DNA from 3 places in the Streptomyces sp. NPDC059092 genome. Region 1 is predicted to be linked to each of the others. Evidence: riboswitches for the same ligand, from Rfam matches in the RefSeq annotation. Region 1 holds a riboswitch; each other region holds the start of a gene.
What was found. A riboswitch is a leader RNA that binds a small molecule or an ion and turns the genes downstream of it on or off. The one in region 1 is predicted to bind S-adenosylmethionine.
Positions count from the first base shown of each region.

Region 2: linked by a shared signal. The riboswitch ahead of ACFXPL_RS13585 (PotD/PotF family extracellular solute-binding protein) and the one ahead of ACFXPL_RS19920 (aminotransferase class V-fold PLP-dependent enzyme) in region 1 are both predicted to bind S-adenosylmethionine.
Region 3: linked by a shared signal. The riboswitch ahead of thrC (threonine synthase) and the one ahead of ACFXPL_RS19920 (aminotransferase class V-fold PLP-dependent enzyme) in region 1 are both predicted to bind S-adenosylmethionine.

Region 1 is NZ_JBHZEJ010000032.1:41,784-46,109, forward strand. It holds gene ACFXPL_RS19910 (cytochrome bc complex cytochrome b subunit) at 1-79, shown strand, start outside; gene trpD (anthranilate phosphoribosyltransferase) at 336-1,400, shown strand; SAM riboswitch class IV at 1,533-1,650, shown strand; gene ACFXPL_RS19920 (aminotransferase class V-fold PLP-dependent enzyme) at 1,879-3,279, shown strand; gene ACFXPL_RS19925 (Lrp/AsnC family transcriptional regulator) at 3,372-3,653, opposite strand; gene ACFXPL_RS19930 (rhomboid family intramembrane serine protease) at 3,650-4,324, opposite strand.
Region 2 is NZ_JBHZEJ010000018.1:25,557-29,882, reverse strand. It holds gene ACFXPL_RS13600 (jacalin-like lectin) at 1-509, shown strand, start outside; gene ACFXPL_RS13595 (beta-galactosidase) at 494-2,941, opposite strand; gene ACFXPL_RS13590 (hypothetical protein) at 2,940-3,068, shown strand; SAM riboswitch class IV at 3,164-3,286, shown strand; gene ACFXPL_RS13585 (PotD/PotF family extracellular solute-binding protein) at 3,464-4,326, shown strand, end outside.
Region 3 is NZ_JBHZEJ010000011.1:78,759-83,084, forward strand. It holds gene ACFXPL_RS09695 (glucosyl-3-phosphoglycerate synthase) at 1-578, opposite strand, end outside; SAM riboswitch class I at 790-917, shown strand; gene thrC (threonine synthase) at 935-2,242, shown strand; gene ACFXPL_RS09705 (MoaD/ThiS family protein) at 2,302-2,577, shown strand; gene ACFXPL_RS09710 (cold-shock protein) at 2,934-3,137, shown strand; gene groL (chaperonin GroEL) at 3,583-4,326, shown strand, end outside.

The DNA.
Region 1 (4,326 bases):
CTACGGCGAGAACAACCAGCTTCCCAAGCCCACCGCGGAGGAGTACGAGGAGATCACCAGCGGCCACGGCCACCACTGATCGCCCGGCCTGACACAGGTCGCCACCACCGAGGGCCCCGGCCCGGTCTCCCCAGGGAGCCGGCCGGGGCCTTCGGCGTACCACCGGCCCACCGCCGGCGTACCCGTCCGGCGTACCGCGGCGTGAGGCTCCCCGCGTCCGCAGTACGGGCACCTCTCCTCCCGGCGCGGCGGACGCCGATAGGCTTGCGGCCGGGCCGTACGCCGTCACGCCGTACGCAGGCCCACGCAGCCGTCCCAGACACCCAGGAGCGAGCATGAGCGCTGTTACCCCCGTCGGAGGCGACACCGTGGCGGCCCGCACCTGGCCCGGCGTACTGAACCCCCTGCTGCGCGGCGAGGACCTGGGCACCGAGGACACGGCGTGGGCCATGGACCGCATCATGAGCGGGGAGGCCTCCGACGCGCAGATCGCCGGCTTCGCGGTCGCGCTGCGGGCGAAGGGCGAGACCGTCGACGAGGTCTCGGGGCTGGTCCGCGCGATGTACGCGCACGCCAACACCATCGAGGTGCCCGGTCGTACGGTCGACATCGTCGGCACCGGCGGCGACCTCGCCAAGACCGTCAACATCTCCACGATGTCCGCGATCGTCGTGGCGGGCACGGGCGCCAAGGTCGTCAAGCACGGCAACCGCGCCTCGTCCTCCGCGAGCGGCGCCTCCGACGTACTGGAGAAGCTCGGCGTCAATCTGGAGCTGACGCCGCAGCGGGTCGTGGAGGTCGCGGAGGAGGCGGGCATCACGTTCTGCTTCGCGGTCAAGTTCCACCCGGCGCTGCGGTACGCGGCCAGGGCCCGCAAGGAGCTGGGCGCGCAGACCACCTTCAACATCCTCGGCCCGCTCACCAACCCGGCCAGGGTCAGGTCCCAGGCCGTGGGCGTGGCGGACGCGCGGATGGCGCCCATCGTCGCCGGGGTGCTCGCCGACCGCGGCAACTCGGCGCTGGTCTTCCGCGGCGACGACGGGCTCGACGAGCTGACCACCACCGCGACCTCGCGGGTCTGGACCGTACGGGAGGGCGGGGTGACCGAGCAGCCCTTCGACCCGCGGGACGTCGGCCTGGAGCTGGTCCCGGTGGAGGCGCTGCGCGGCGCGGACGCCTCGTACAACGCCGATGTCGCGCGCCGGCTGCTGGCGGGTGAGGCCGGCCCCGTACGGGAGGCCGTGCTGCTCAACGCGGCGGCGGCGCTGGTGGCGCTGGACCCGACGGCGGACGCGCTGGAGACGCAGATCGTGGCGGGGATCGCGCGGGCCGCGGAGGCGATCGACTCGGGGGCGGCGCGGGACGCGCTGGCCCGCTGGGTGGCGGCCAGCAACGCCTGACCGAACGGAGAGGGGCCGGGACGCGGAACACGCGTCCCGGCCCCTTCCCGTGTGCGGCGGCTCCGCGCGCCTGTCCCGCATCCCGGACAGCGACTTGGGCGGTCCACGCCCCTGTGCCATACTTTCGGCCAAGGTCATGAGTGACAGCGATTAAGGCCCCGGCTCGCTGTCCGGCAACCCTCCGTCCGTGGCGGGGTGCCCCGGGTGAAGACCAGGCCGTAGGCAGCGAGGTCTGCGGCAAGCGCGGACCCCTTGCCACCTTTGGGGTCCTGGTCCTCAAGGGAGCAGTCTCGTGAGCAAGCGAATGCGTTAGGGCTGCTGAGTCCTTCCGGACTCTCACGCCCTTCTTCAACACACCTCCGCACGGCCCGTTCCCGTGCGTCGAGGCATCCCCGTATCCGGCGCCGCTTCGCCATGCCGTCGTGGAGCCGTGCGGGTCTTGAAGCCGTTCCGACCTTTCTCGCCGGGAGACAATGCCATGTCCGCACGCCCGAACGCCTCCGCCACCATCACCGCTGTCGCCGACGACCCCGCCTGTGGAGCGCCCCTCCCGGTGCTCGGCGCGGACGTGACCGTCCCGCTCGTCACCGGCGGCGAGGTGACGTACGCGGCGCTCGACTACGCGGCCAGCGCCCCGGCCCTCCAGCGGGTGTGGGACGACGTCGCCGCGTACGCCCCGTACTACGGCAGCGTCCACCGCGGCGCCGGCTACCTCTCGCAGCTCTCCACGGACCTCTTCGAGAACAGCCGCCGCACGGTCGCGGAGTTCCTCGGCTGCCGCGCCGGCGACCAGGTCGTCTTCACCCGCTCCACCACCGACTCGCTCAACCTGCTGGCCGCCGCGCTGCCCGCCGACTGCCAGGTCTTCGTCTTCGAGACCGAGCACCACGCCTCCCTGCTGCCCTGGCGCGACGCCCGCGTCACCTACCTCAACGCCCCGCGCACCACGGACCAGGCGGTCGCCACCCTGGAGCGCGCGCTCGCCTCGCGCGATCCCCAGGGCCCGGCGCTGGTCTGCGTGACGGGCGCGTCCAACGTGACCGGTGAGCTGTGGCCCGTACGGGAGCTGGCCGCCGCCGCGCACGCCCACGGCGCCCGGATCGTCCTCGACGCCGCGCAGCTCGTACCGCACCACGCCGTGGACATCGCGGACCTCGACGTCGACTGGATCGCCTTCTCCGGCCACAAGCTGTACGCGCCGTTCGGCTCCGGGGTGCTCGCGGGCCGCGCCGACTGGCTCCAGGCCGCGGAGCCGTACCTCGCGGGCGGCGGTGCCAGCCGCAAGGTGGCGCGCCGCGCCGACGGCGGGGTGGACGTCGACTGGCACACCACGGCCGCCCGGCACGAGGCCGGCTCGCCCAACGTCATCGGTGTCTACGCGATCGCCGCCGCGTGCAAGGCGCTCACCGAGGCCGGGTTCGACGCGCTGGCCGCCCGGGAACAGCGGCTGGTCGCCGAGGTGCGCGCCGGTCTCGCGGCGGTGCCCGAGGTCGAGGTGCTCTCGCTCTTCGGCGACGACGCGGCGCGGGTCGGCGTCCTGTCGTTCGTGGTCGAGGGGTGGAACAGCTCGCACTTCGCCGCCGCGCTCTCCGCCGAGTACGGCATCGGCGTACGGGACGGTCTGTTCTGCGCCCACCCGCTGGTCAGGACCCTGCTGGGCAGCGAGCCGCAGGACCCGGGGGAGTGCGGTGCCCCGGAGGCCGAGCCGGGTGAGCGCTCACTCAACGCGATCCGGGTCAGTTTCGGCGCGGGGACGCCGGACGAGCACGTGGAGCGCTTCGTGCGGGCGGTGCGGGAACTGGTGAGCGACGGCGCGCGGTGGAACTACCGTACGGAGGACGGCCGCTGCGTCCCGGACCGGGACGGCGCCGCCGCGTAGCCGGTACGGTCGCCGGTCGGCGTACCCCGGCCCCGGCGCGCGAGGTCACGAAGCCGCCGGAGGCGGGGCCTGCGCGTCGAGTCCCAGGAGTCCTACGCGTCGAGTCCGATCGCGAAGGCCGCCTCCAGGTCGTGCTGGGAGTACGTACGGAACGCGACGTGCGTGTCGGTGCCCTCGACACCGGCGATCTTGCTGATCCGGCCGGGGATCACCTCCGCCAGATCGTCGTGCTTGGCGACCCGGACCATGGCGATCAGATCGTACGTACCGGTCACCGAGAAGACCTCGCTGACGCTGTCGAGCGCCGCGACCGACTCCGCGATCTCGGGGATCCTGTCCACGCTGGTCTTGATGAGCACGATCGCGGTGATCACGGTTGGCGTTCTCCCTCGGTGGCCGCCGGCTGGGCCTTCACTCTAGCGGTACGCCGGTACCGTCCCCAGGCGTGGAGGAAGCCCGCGCCGAAGCCCACGAGGTGTGCCAGATAGGCGATGCCGGGGCCGGCTCCGGCGCCGTGCGCGGCGAGCCACTGGAGCGCGAACCAGAAGAGCAGCACGATCCAGGCGGGAAAACGTAGCGGCAGGAAGAAGAGGAACGGGAAGAGGCTGGTGACCCGCGCCCGGGGAAAGAGGTGCAGGAACGCGCCGAGCACCCCGGAGATCGCGCCCGACGCCCCGACCAGGGTCTGGGAGGAGGAGGCGTTCGCGAGCGCGTACACGAGGAGTGCGAGGGCGCCGGTGGCGAGGTAGAAGAGCAGGAACGTCGCGCGGCCCATCCGCTCCTCGGTCATCGCGCCGAAGACGTGCAGGAAGAGCATGTTCCCCAGCAGGTGGAGCCAGCTTCCGTGCACGAAGAGGGCGGTGAACGGGGTGAGCAGGGCGCGCGGATCGCCGCGTGTCAGCTCGCTCGGGATGACGCCCCACCGTTCGAAATAGGCGCTCTGCGCGGCCAGCAGCGCGTCGCCCTTTCCGTACGCGGGAGTGAATCCCGAGAGCGGACCGAGGAGGAAGACCAGACAGCAGAGGCCGATCAGCCCGTAGGTCACCA
Region 2 (4,326 bases), on a different contig from region 1:
GCGGGTTCCTCGACGGCGCGGGCAAGCACCTCTCCGACCACTACCCGCACGCCGTCGACCTCGCCTGGTCGCAGCCCGCGAACCGCCGCGCCTCCGACTTCTTCGGCGGCCCGCACGGCACCGCGTTCAACGACGCCCCCGCCCTTCCGGCCACCCCCGCGCCCCGGACGCTCACCCTGCGCGGCGGAGCCCGGCTCGACGCCCTCGCCCTCACCCTCGACGGCGGTACGGTGCTGAGCCACGGCGGCACGGGCGGCACCGCGTCCTCCCTCACCCTGGCCGCGGGCGAACACCTCACCTCGGTCAAGCTGACCCAGGGCCAGAAGGACGGCCGTACGCGGATCTTCTCCGCCGCGTTCACCACGGACCAGGGCCGCACCCTCGCCGCCGGTACCGCCACCGCCGACACGGTGACCCGCACGGCGCCGGCGGGGTGGCGGATCGTCGGCTTCACCGGCCGCTCCGGGGACGGGATCGACAAGCTCGGCGTCGTCTACGCGCCCAAGTAGCCGGGGTTCGGGGCGGCCTGGTCCTCCGCCGTACGCAGCCGGACCCGGCGGACCGGGACGAACGACGCGGAGTCCACCGACGCCCGGGTCCTGGCCGCCGCCAGGCCGTCCCGTACCGACGCGTCGACGTACACCCCGTCCGCGCGCCCCAGGGGCAGCACCCGGATCTCGACACCGTGCTCGACGGCCGCCTCGGCATGACGGCGCAGACCGATGTCCCACGCCGGGCCGTACCAGAAGTGGTCGGCGACGAGCCGGCCGCCGATGTAGGCGCGGGCCACGTCGCCGGTGTACGTGAGCCGCAGCAGCACCTCTCCGCCCTCGTCGAACACCGCGCGGGGGACGGCGATCCGGTGGACCGCCGCCTCCGCGTAGTCGGCGTCCACCGGCGCCGAGGCGCGGTGGTGCGGGCCGCCGTCGCGGGCGGGCGGCGCCACGGCCTCGGCGCGTACGCGCTCGACGCCGGCCGTTCCGGCCCCCGCCCCGGCCGCCACCGACGCCGTCCAGGTGGTGAAGACGCCGTCGGCCCGGGGCCCGGAGAGCCCAGTCGTACCGGAGGCGCCCGCACGGTCTCCCGCCGCGTGGAGGCCGGCGGCGGGCGCGGGCGCCAGGGAGAGGGAGACCGTCTCCGCCTCGGTGGGGACGCGCAGTTCGCCGCCGTCGGCCAGGACGGCGTCCGCGCAGAGCACCAGCCGCTCCGCGCCCCAGATCCGCACCCGCTGGAGCCGGCGCCCCTGCTCCTCGGTGAGGAAGAGCAGCCGGACCGGACCCTCGGACCCGGCGACCGTCACCACCGCGTCCGTCCCCGGCGCGGGTATCTCCACCACCGTCCGGCCGTCGTGCGCGGCGACCGCGGCCGGACCCGACACCACGGACCCCGGCGGCAGGGAGAGCTGCGCGGCGATTCCCGCCGTGGCGGCGAACACCGCGGTCGGCACCCCGTCGACGACCAGCCGGGTCAGCGGTTGGGCGCTCACCCAGTCGAGCCGTACGCCGGGCCCCGCCTCGTACCCGAGGGCCCAGACGAAGTGCGCGCCGCTCGGCACGGTCACCGGCGTGGCCGGCACCTGCCGCGTACCGCCGTCGAGTTCGACGCGGAAGCGGACCCCGCGGTGATCGGGGAGCGGCTCGTGGGGCTGGTGGTTGTTGACGAAGAGGAACCCCTCACCACTGCTGGAGCGCACCGCCCAGCGCAGCGTCGACCGGTCGTCGAGGCCGTCCGGCGGCGCGTCGGGCAGCCGCAGCGGCATGTCCGCGAGCCGCGCCCCGGAGTCCTGGATCAGCAGATGCTGCGCGCGCAGCGCGTGGTACGAGGGGCGCACCTGCCCGAACTCGCCCAGCGGCGCCTGGAAGTCGTAGCTGACCGAGGGCAGGTCGTTGAGGTAACCGGTGGCGTGGGACTCCTGGTTGGGCAGGTCGAGATCCAGCCGCTGCGAGCAGCCGTGGTACAGGTAGTACCCCTGCCAGACCGAGCCGCTGCCGAGCTTGGCCAGCGCCAGCGCGGAGATGTCCGCGGTCCGCACCAGGGGCCGCCGGTGGTACGCGACGGCCATTCCGGAGCCGAGTTCACAGGTGAGGTACGGGTAGCGCCGGTCGTCCGGCACCCCGTGGCTCGCCCGCGTCGCGGAGCGAAGATCGGCGCCGATGGTGGGATCGTCCCTGACCGGGGTGAAGAAGTAGTGCCGGCGCATCTCCCGCGCCCACCCGTCGTGCGCCTCCGCCCAGAACGCCTCCGGGTAGCCGCCGTACACCGGCAGCAGGAGATCGCGCGGAAGGTCGGCGGCGTCCCACCCCGTGGCGGTCCACAAGGGGGCGGCGATGCCCGCGGCCTCCGCGAGGCGGCGCAGCGTCGCGAGGTGCGCGGGCGCGTCGTACAGCTCGTTCTCGATCTGTACGGCGACGACGGGGCCGCCCTCGTCGTACGAGAGGCCGCGCAGCTCCCGGCCGATCCGGGCGAAGTACCGCTCCACGAGCGACAGATAGGCCGGATCGTCCGTGCGCGGGACGCAGCCGGAGCCGTCGAGCCAGTCCGGGAAGCCGCCGCCCCGGCACTCGCCGTGCGACCAGGGGCCGACGCGTACGGCGACGGACAGGCCGAGCCCGCCGCAGAGCAGGACGAAGCGGCGCAGATCGAGACCGCCGTCGAAACGGAAGGTCCCGCGGCTCTCCTCGTGCTGGTTCCAGAAGAGGTACGTGGCCACGGTGTCGACCCCGCCGGCCCGGATCTTCAGCAGCTCCTCGCGCCACTCGGCGGCCGGGTAACGGCTGAAGTGGAATTCCGCCATCACGGGAAGCCAGGGGATCCCGCCCCGCAGGATCCTGCGGCTGTCCGGGGTCAGGGGGACACGGACACCGTCGCGGCTGCCCATCGACAGGTGCCCCGACGGTCCGGGCGGGGAAGTGTGCAGGTCACGGGCGTGCAGCGACAACATGACGGACGGCTCCCGCTTCGGCGACGGCTGGGAAGACCGCTTCATGGTCGACACGGCCCCGGACCGTGTCAAGGAGTGCTCCCGGGCCGGTGCGGGACCGGGCGAGCGGCACTTCTGGCCGGTATAGGTCTTTCCCGGTCCACCTGTCCTGTGATCCAGGTGTGATGTTCATGTGATCCACCTCGTCTTCAGATCGCTGCCACGGGGTGTTACGTTTCTCGATGTCACGAGTCCCAGCGACAAGCCCCGGCTTGCTGGGCGGCAACCCTCCTTTCTGCGGTGGGGTGCCCCGGGTGATGACACGGCTCCACGGGCACACCGATGTGCCGGGAGCAAGCGCGGACCTGTCACCCAGGTCCAGTACCTGTGACGGGAGCACGAGATGACAGTGGACGTGATGCCTCAGGGCACGTCGTCACGGTGCCCCGCCCAGCGGCCCCCGCTCGACGAGCGGCCGGCGAACCATCACCCATGGGCCGGCGCGCCGTACGCCGTCACCCCGCACCGAGGAGTCCTCCCCTCATGAGAGCTGCCCTGCCACGCCCACGCGGGCGACGCCCCCTGCTGGCCCTCGCCTCGGCGGCCACCGTCCTCGCCGCCGTCGCCGGGTGCGGTGTCGACACCGGCGGCGGATCCGGCGGTGCCGGCGGCGGAGGGGCGGGCTCCAAGGGGGAGCAGATCACCGTCACCGCGTTCGCCGGCCCCTGGGGTGAGCTCTTCAAGAAGTCCTTCGTCGCACCGTTCGAGAAGGACACCGGCATCAAGGTGAACCTCGTCTACGGCGCCGACTCCGCCTGGCTCACCAAGCTGCGCGCCGCGGGCGGCAAGGACGCGCCGTTCGACGTCGTCGCCCTCACCCCCGGCTCCCTGCACCAGGCCGTCGGCGGCGGTCTCCTCCAGCCGCTCAAGACCGGCGACCTGAAGAACTGGAAGCAGCTCGACCCGGTACTCACCCGGCAGTCCACGGTCGAGGGCTCCTCCTACGGCGTACCGCTGACCACCGGCTCCAACGGGCTGCTGTACCGCACCGACAAGATCAAGCAGGCGCCCCGCGACTGGACCGACATCTTCGACAAGAAGTACTGCGGCCATGTCGCGCTGCCCCCGCTCACCTACAACGCGGGCCTGGAGTTCTTCTCCGCACTGGTCTCCCAGGACGGCGGCAAGCTCTCCGACCCCGCCGACGTCGACAAGGCGTTCGACAAGCTCGCCGCGCTCAAGGGCTGCGTCTCGGCGTACCCGGCGGACGCGGGCAGCGTCTCCACCGTCCTCCAGAACGGCGACGCCTGGATCGTGCCCTTCTGGGACGGCCGCGCCTTCGCCATGGCCCAGGAGGGGCAGCCGATCGGCTTCAGCTACCCCACCTCCGGCGCCGTCGGCGCGCT
Region 3 (4,326 bases), on a different contig from region 1:
AGCCGCGGCCAGTGCAGGTTGAGCAGCGGGCGCGCCACCAGCTCCGTCACCCGGCCGCCCTGGCCGGCCTCCCCCCGCGTACCGCCGCCGCCCAGCGGCCGGTCGTACATCGCCTTCACGAACTGCACCTCGGGCTCGGTGAGCAGCGGGCCCACGATCCCGGAGACGAAATCCGGCGAGAACTCCCGCAGATCGGCGTCGACGAAGCACACGATGTCGCCGCTCGTCACCAGCAGCGACCGCCACAGCACCTCGCCCTTGCCGGGCAGCGCGGGCAGCCGCGGCAGGATCGTGTCCCGGTGCACCACCCGCGCGCCCGCCGCCGCGGCGACCTCACCCGTACGGTCGGTGGAGCCGGAGTCGATCACCACCAGCTCGTCGACGAGCCGGACCCGCTCCATCAGCTCCCGCCGGACGACGGAGACGATCGCGCCGACCGTCTCCTCCTCGTCGAGCGCGGGCAGGACCACACTGACGGTGCTGCCGCGCGCCGCCTTCGCCGCCAGGAGCCGGTCGAGCGTACGGTCCCCGGCCGACCAGGAACGCCTGGTCAGCCAGTGCTCCACCTCTTCCAGCACGTTCGGTACTCCCTGCGCGATCCTTGACATGTGCGGTCATTCGCCCGCCGGCGCGCGGGTCCCCGGGCGCCGAACGTGATCCATCTCGCGGTGCGGACGACTATCTCAACCCTTCACACCTTCGGTTACAGTCTTGAACAACACGAATGACCACCGCATGCCGGGGTCATCACGTGAACAAACGCACCGGGCCCAGGTTCCGGCGCCATAGCGCTCATCCAGAGGGACTGAGGGAACGGCCCGTCGAAGTCCCGGCAACCATCCCGCCGACCGCGAGGTCACGGTGGGGAAGGTGCCAATTCCGTCTTGCGGCGAAGTACGTCGCGAGGAAGATGAGGAGAAAGGGCCTCGCCACCATGGCTGTGCAGACCGTCCCGAGCGGTACGAACGAGACCGTCACGAACGAGACCGTCGACCTCGGACCCGCCGCCGCACTCTCGTGCCGCGAATGCGGAGAGCGTTTCGAACTCGGCCCCATCTTCGCCTGCGCGAGCTGTTTCGGGCCGCTCGAAGTCGCGTACGACCTGCCGAGCGGCACCCCCGAAGAGCTGAAGAAGCGCATCGCCGAGGGCCCGGACAACATCTGGCGGTACGCGCCGCTGCTGCCCGTCCCCGCCGACGTCGCCTCGAAGCCCAACATCAACCCGGGTTTCACGAAGCTGGTCAAGGCCGACAACCTCGCCCGTGAACTGGGGATCACCGGCTCGCTCCACATCAAGGACGACTCCGGCAACCCGACGCACTCCTTCAAGGACCGCGTCGTCGCCATCGCCGTCGAGGCCGCCCGCGCCTTCGGCTTCACCACCCTCTCCTGCTCCTCCACCGGCAACCTCGCGGGCGCCGTCGGCGCCGCCGCGGCCCGCGCCGGCTTCCGCTCCTGCGTGTTCATCCCGCACGACCTGGAGCAGGGCAAGGTCGTCATGGCCGCGGTGTACGGCGGGGACCTGGTCGGCATCGAGGGCAACTACGACGACGTCAACCGCTTCTGCTCCGAGCTCATCGGCGACCCGCTGGGCGAGGGCTGGGGCTTCGTCAACGTCAACCTGCGGCCGTACTACGGAGAGGGCTCCAAGACCCTCGCGTACGAGATCTGCGAACAGCTCGGCTGGCGGCTGCCGGACCAGATCGTCATCCCGATCGCCTCGGGATCGCAGCTCACGAAGATCGACAAGGGGCTCCAGGAGCTGATCAAGCTCGGCCTCGTCGAGGACCGTCCCTACCGGATCTTCGGCGCCCAGGCCGAGGGCTGCTCGCCGGTCTCCACCGCCTTCAAGGCCGGGCACGACGTCGTACGCCCGCAGAAGCCGGACACCATCGCCAAGTCCCTGGCGATCGGCAACCCGGCCGACGGCCCGTACGTCCTGGACATCGCCCGGCGCACCGGCGGCGCGGTGGAGGACGTCAACGACGAGCAGATCGTCGACGCGATCAAGCTGCTGGCGCGCACCGAGGGCATCTTCGCGGAGACCGCGGGCGGGGTGACCGTCGGCGTGACGAAGAAGCTCATCGAGGCGGGCGTGCTCGACCCGTCCCTCACCACCGTCGTCCTCAACACCGGTGACGGGCTCAAGACGCTGGACGCCGTGGCGCCGACGACCGGCCCGACGGCGACGATCCGCCCGAGCCTCGACGCGTTCCGCGACGCGGGCCTCGCCGTGAGCTGATCCACCGACTCCCGCGAGCCGGCCCACCGACTCCGCAGACCGCAGAAAGGCTTCCCACGATGAGCGTCAAGGTCCGTATCCCCACCATCCTCCGCACCTACACCGGTGGCCAGGCCGAGGTTCCGGCGGAGGGCGCCACCCTCTCCGAGGTCATCCAGTCGCTGGAGACGAACCACCCGGGCATCTCCGGGCGCGTCCTGGACGACCAGGGCAAGCTGCGCCGCTTCGTCAACGTGTACGTGAACGACGACGACATCCGCTTCGAACAGGGCCTGGAGACCGCCACTCCGGCGGGCGCGGGCATCTCGATCATCCCGGCGGTCGCCGGCGGCTGACGCCCCCGAATCCACCGGACACGGTCCTCTCCGCAAGAGAAGCGGAGGGGACCGTTCTACATGGTTGAGCACGGTAGAGTGTGGGAACGCCCCACTGTCGCCCGCTCCGCACGCGAGCGAGAACGCGACAACATGAGGGCAAAGTCCTGGAGCCTTTTGCGGCGTACGTACGCTTTGCCCGGCCCGACTTGTCCCGGAACGCAGTGGATTCAGCACTATGCGTGTTCGGCCACGCCCAGAATTCTCGTCCGATTGACCTGTTGCAGAGGGCAGTTGGGCAGATACATTCAGCCGCGGTCGACGCGTTCCGGCGCGAAGTGTGGCCCCGTGCAAGGGCCAGTAATAGGGGAGTTGGCATGGCTCAGGGCACCGTCAAGTGGTTCAACGCGGAGAAGGGCTACGGCTTCATCGCGGTCGACGGTGGTGCGGATGTATTCGTCCACTACAGCGCGATCCAGATGGACGGTTACCGCACCCTTGAAGAAGGTCAGCGAGTGGAGTTCGAGATCTCGCAGGGCCAGAAGGGTCCGCAGGCGGACATGGTCAAGCTCGCCGTCTGATCCCGGCGCGATCGGCCACCGACGCACTCAGGTACTCGGTAAAGACTCGCACTCACGCATGAGGGGCCCGCATCCCGCCCGGGGATGCGGGCCCCTCATGCGTGACCCCGCGGTCGCCGAGCGGCCCCCGCCCACCCGCCACCTGCCCCGACTGCGTCCCGCGGACGCCTGCGCCCACCCGTCCAACCGGCCGCCACCCCCCGGCGATGCCCTGTGGACGCTTGCACTCTCCTGGGTCGAGTGCTAATTATTGGCGTTAGCACTCTGCAAGTGAGAGTGACAACTTAGGACCGGGTCGGTGAGGCCCGAAGGGTCGGCGGGGCAAGGAACCGTCGGCTCTCAGGCCGTCCGTCGCGGGCGCCAGCGCGGTCCGGAGAATCCTTCCCCAAGCTCTCAGCTGCGTTCGAGCAGGGGAGACCCCATTCGTCCGGGAGGACCACTTCACATGGCCAAGATCATCGCGTTCGACGAGGAGGCACGGCGCGGTCTCGAGCGCGGGATGAACCAGCTCGCCGACGCCGTCAAGGTCACCCTCGGTCCCAAGGGCCGCAACGTCGTCCTTGAGAAGAAGTGGGGCGCCCCCACGATCACCAACGATGGTGTGTCCATCGCCAAGGAGATCGAGCTCGAGGACCCGTACGAGAAGATCGGCGCCGAGCTGGTCAAGGAAGTCGCCAAGAAGACGGACGACGTCGCCGGTGACGGTACGACCACCGCGACCGTCCTCGCCCAGGCGCTCGTCCGCGAGGGCCTGCGCAACGTGGCGGCCGGCGCCAACCCGATGGCCCTCAAGCGCGGCATCGAGAAGGCCGTCGAGGCCGTCTCCGGCGCCCTGCTGGAGCAGGCCAAGGACGTGGAGACCAAGGAGCAGATCGCTTCGACGGCCTCCATCTCCGCCGCCGACACCCAGATCGGCGAGCTCATCGCCGAGGCGATGGACAAGGTCGGCAAGGAAGGCGTCATCACCGTCGAGGAGTCGCAGACCTTCGGCCTTGAGCTTGAGCTCACCGAGGGCATGCGCTTCGACAAGGGCTACATCTCGGCGTACTTCGCCACGGACATGGAGCGTATGGAGGCGTCGCTCGACGACCCGTACATCCTGATCGCCAACTCCAAGATCGGCAGCGTGAAGGACCTCCTTCCCCTGCTGGAGAAGGTCATCCAGTCCGGCAAGCCCCTGCTGATCATC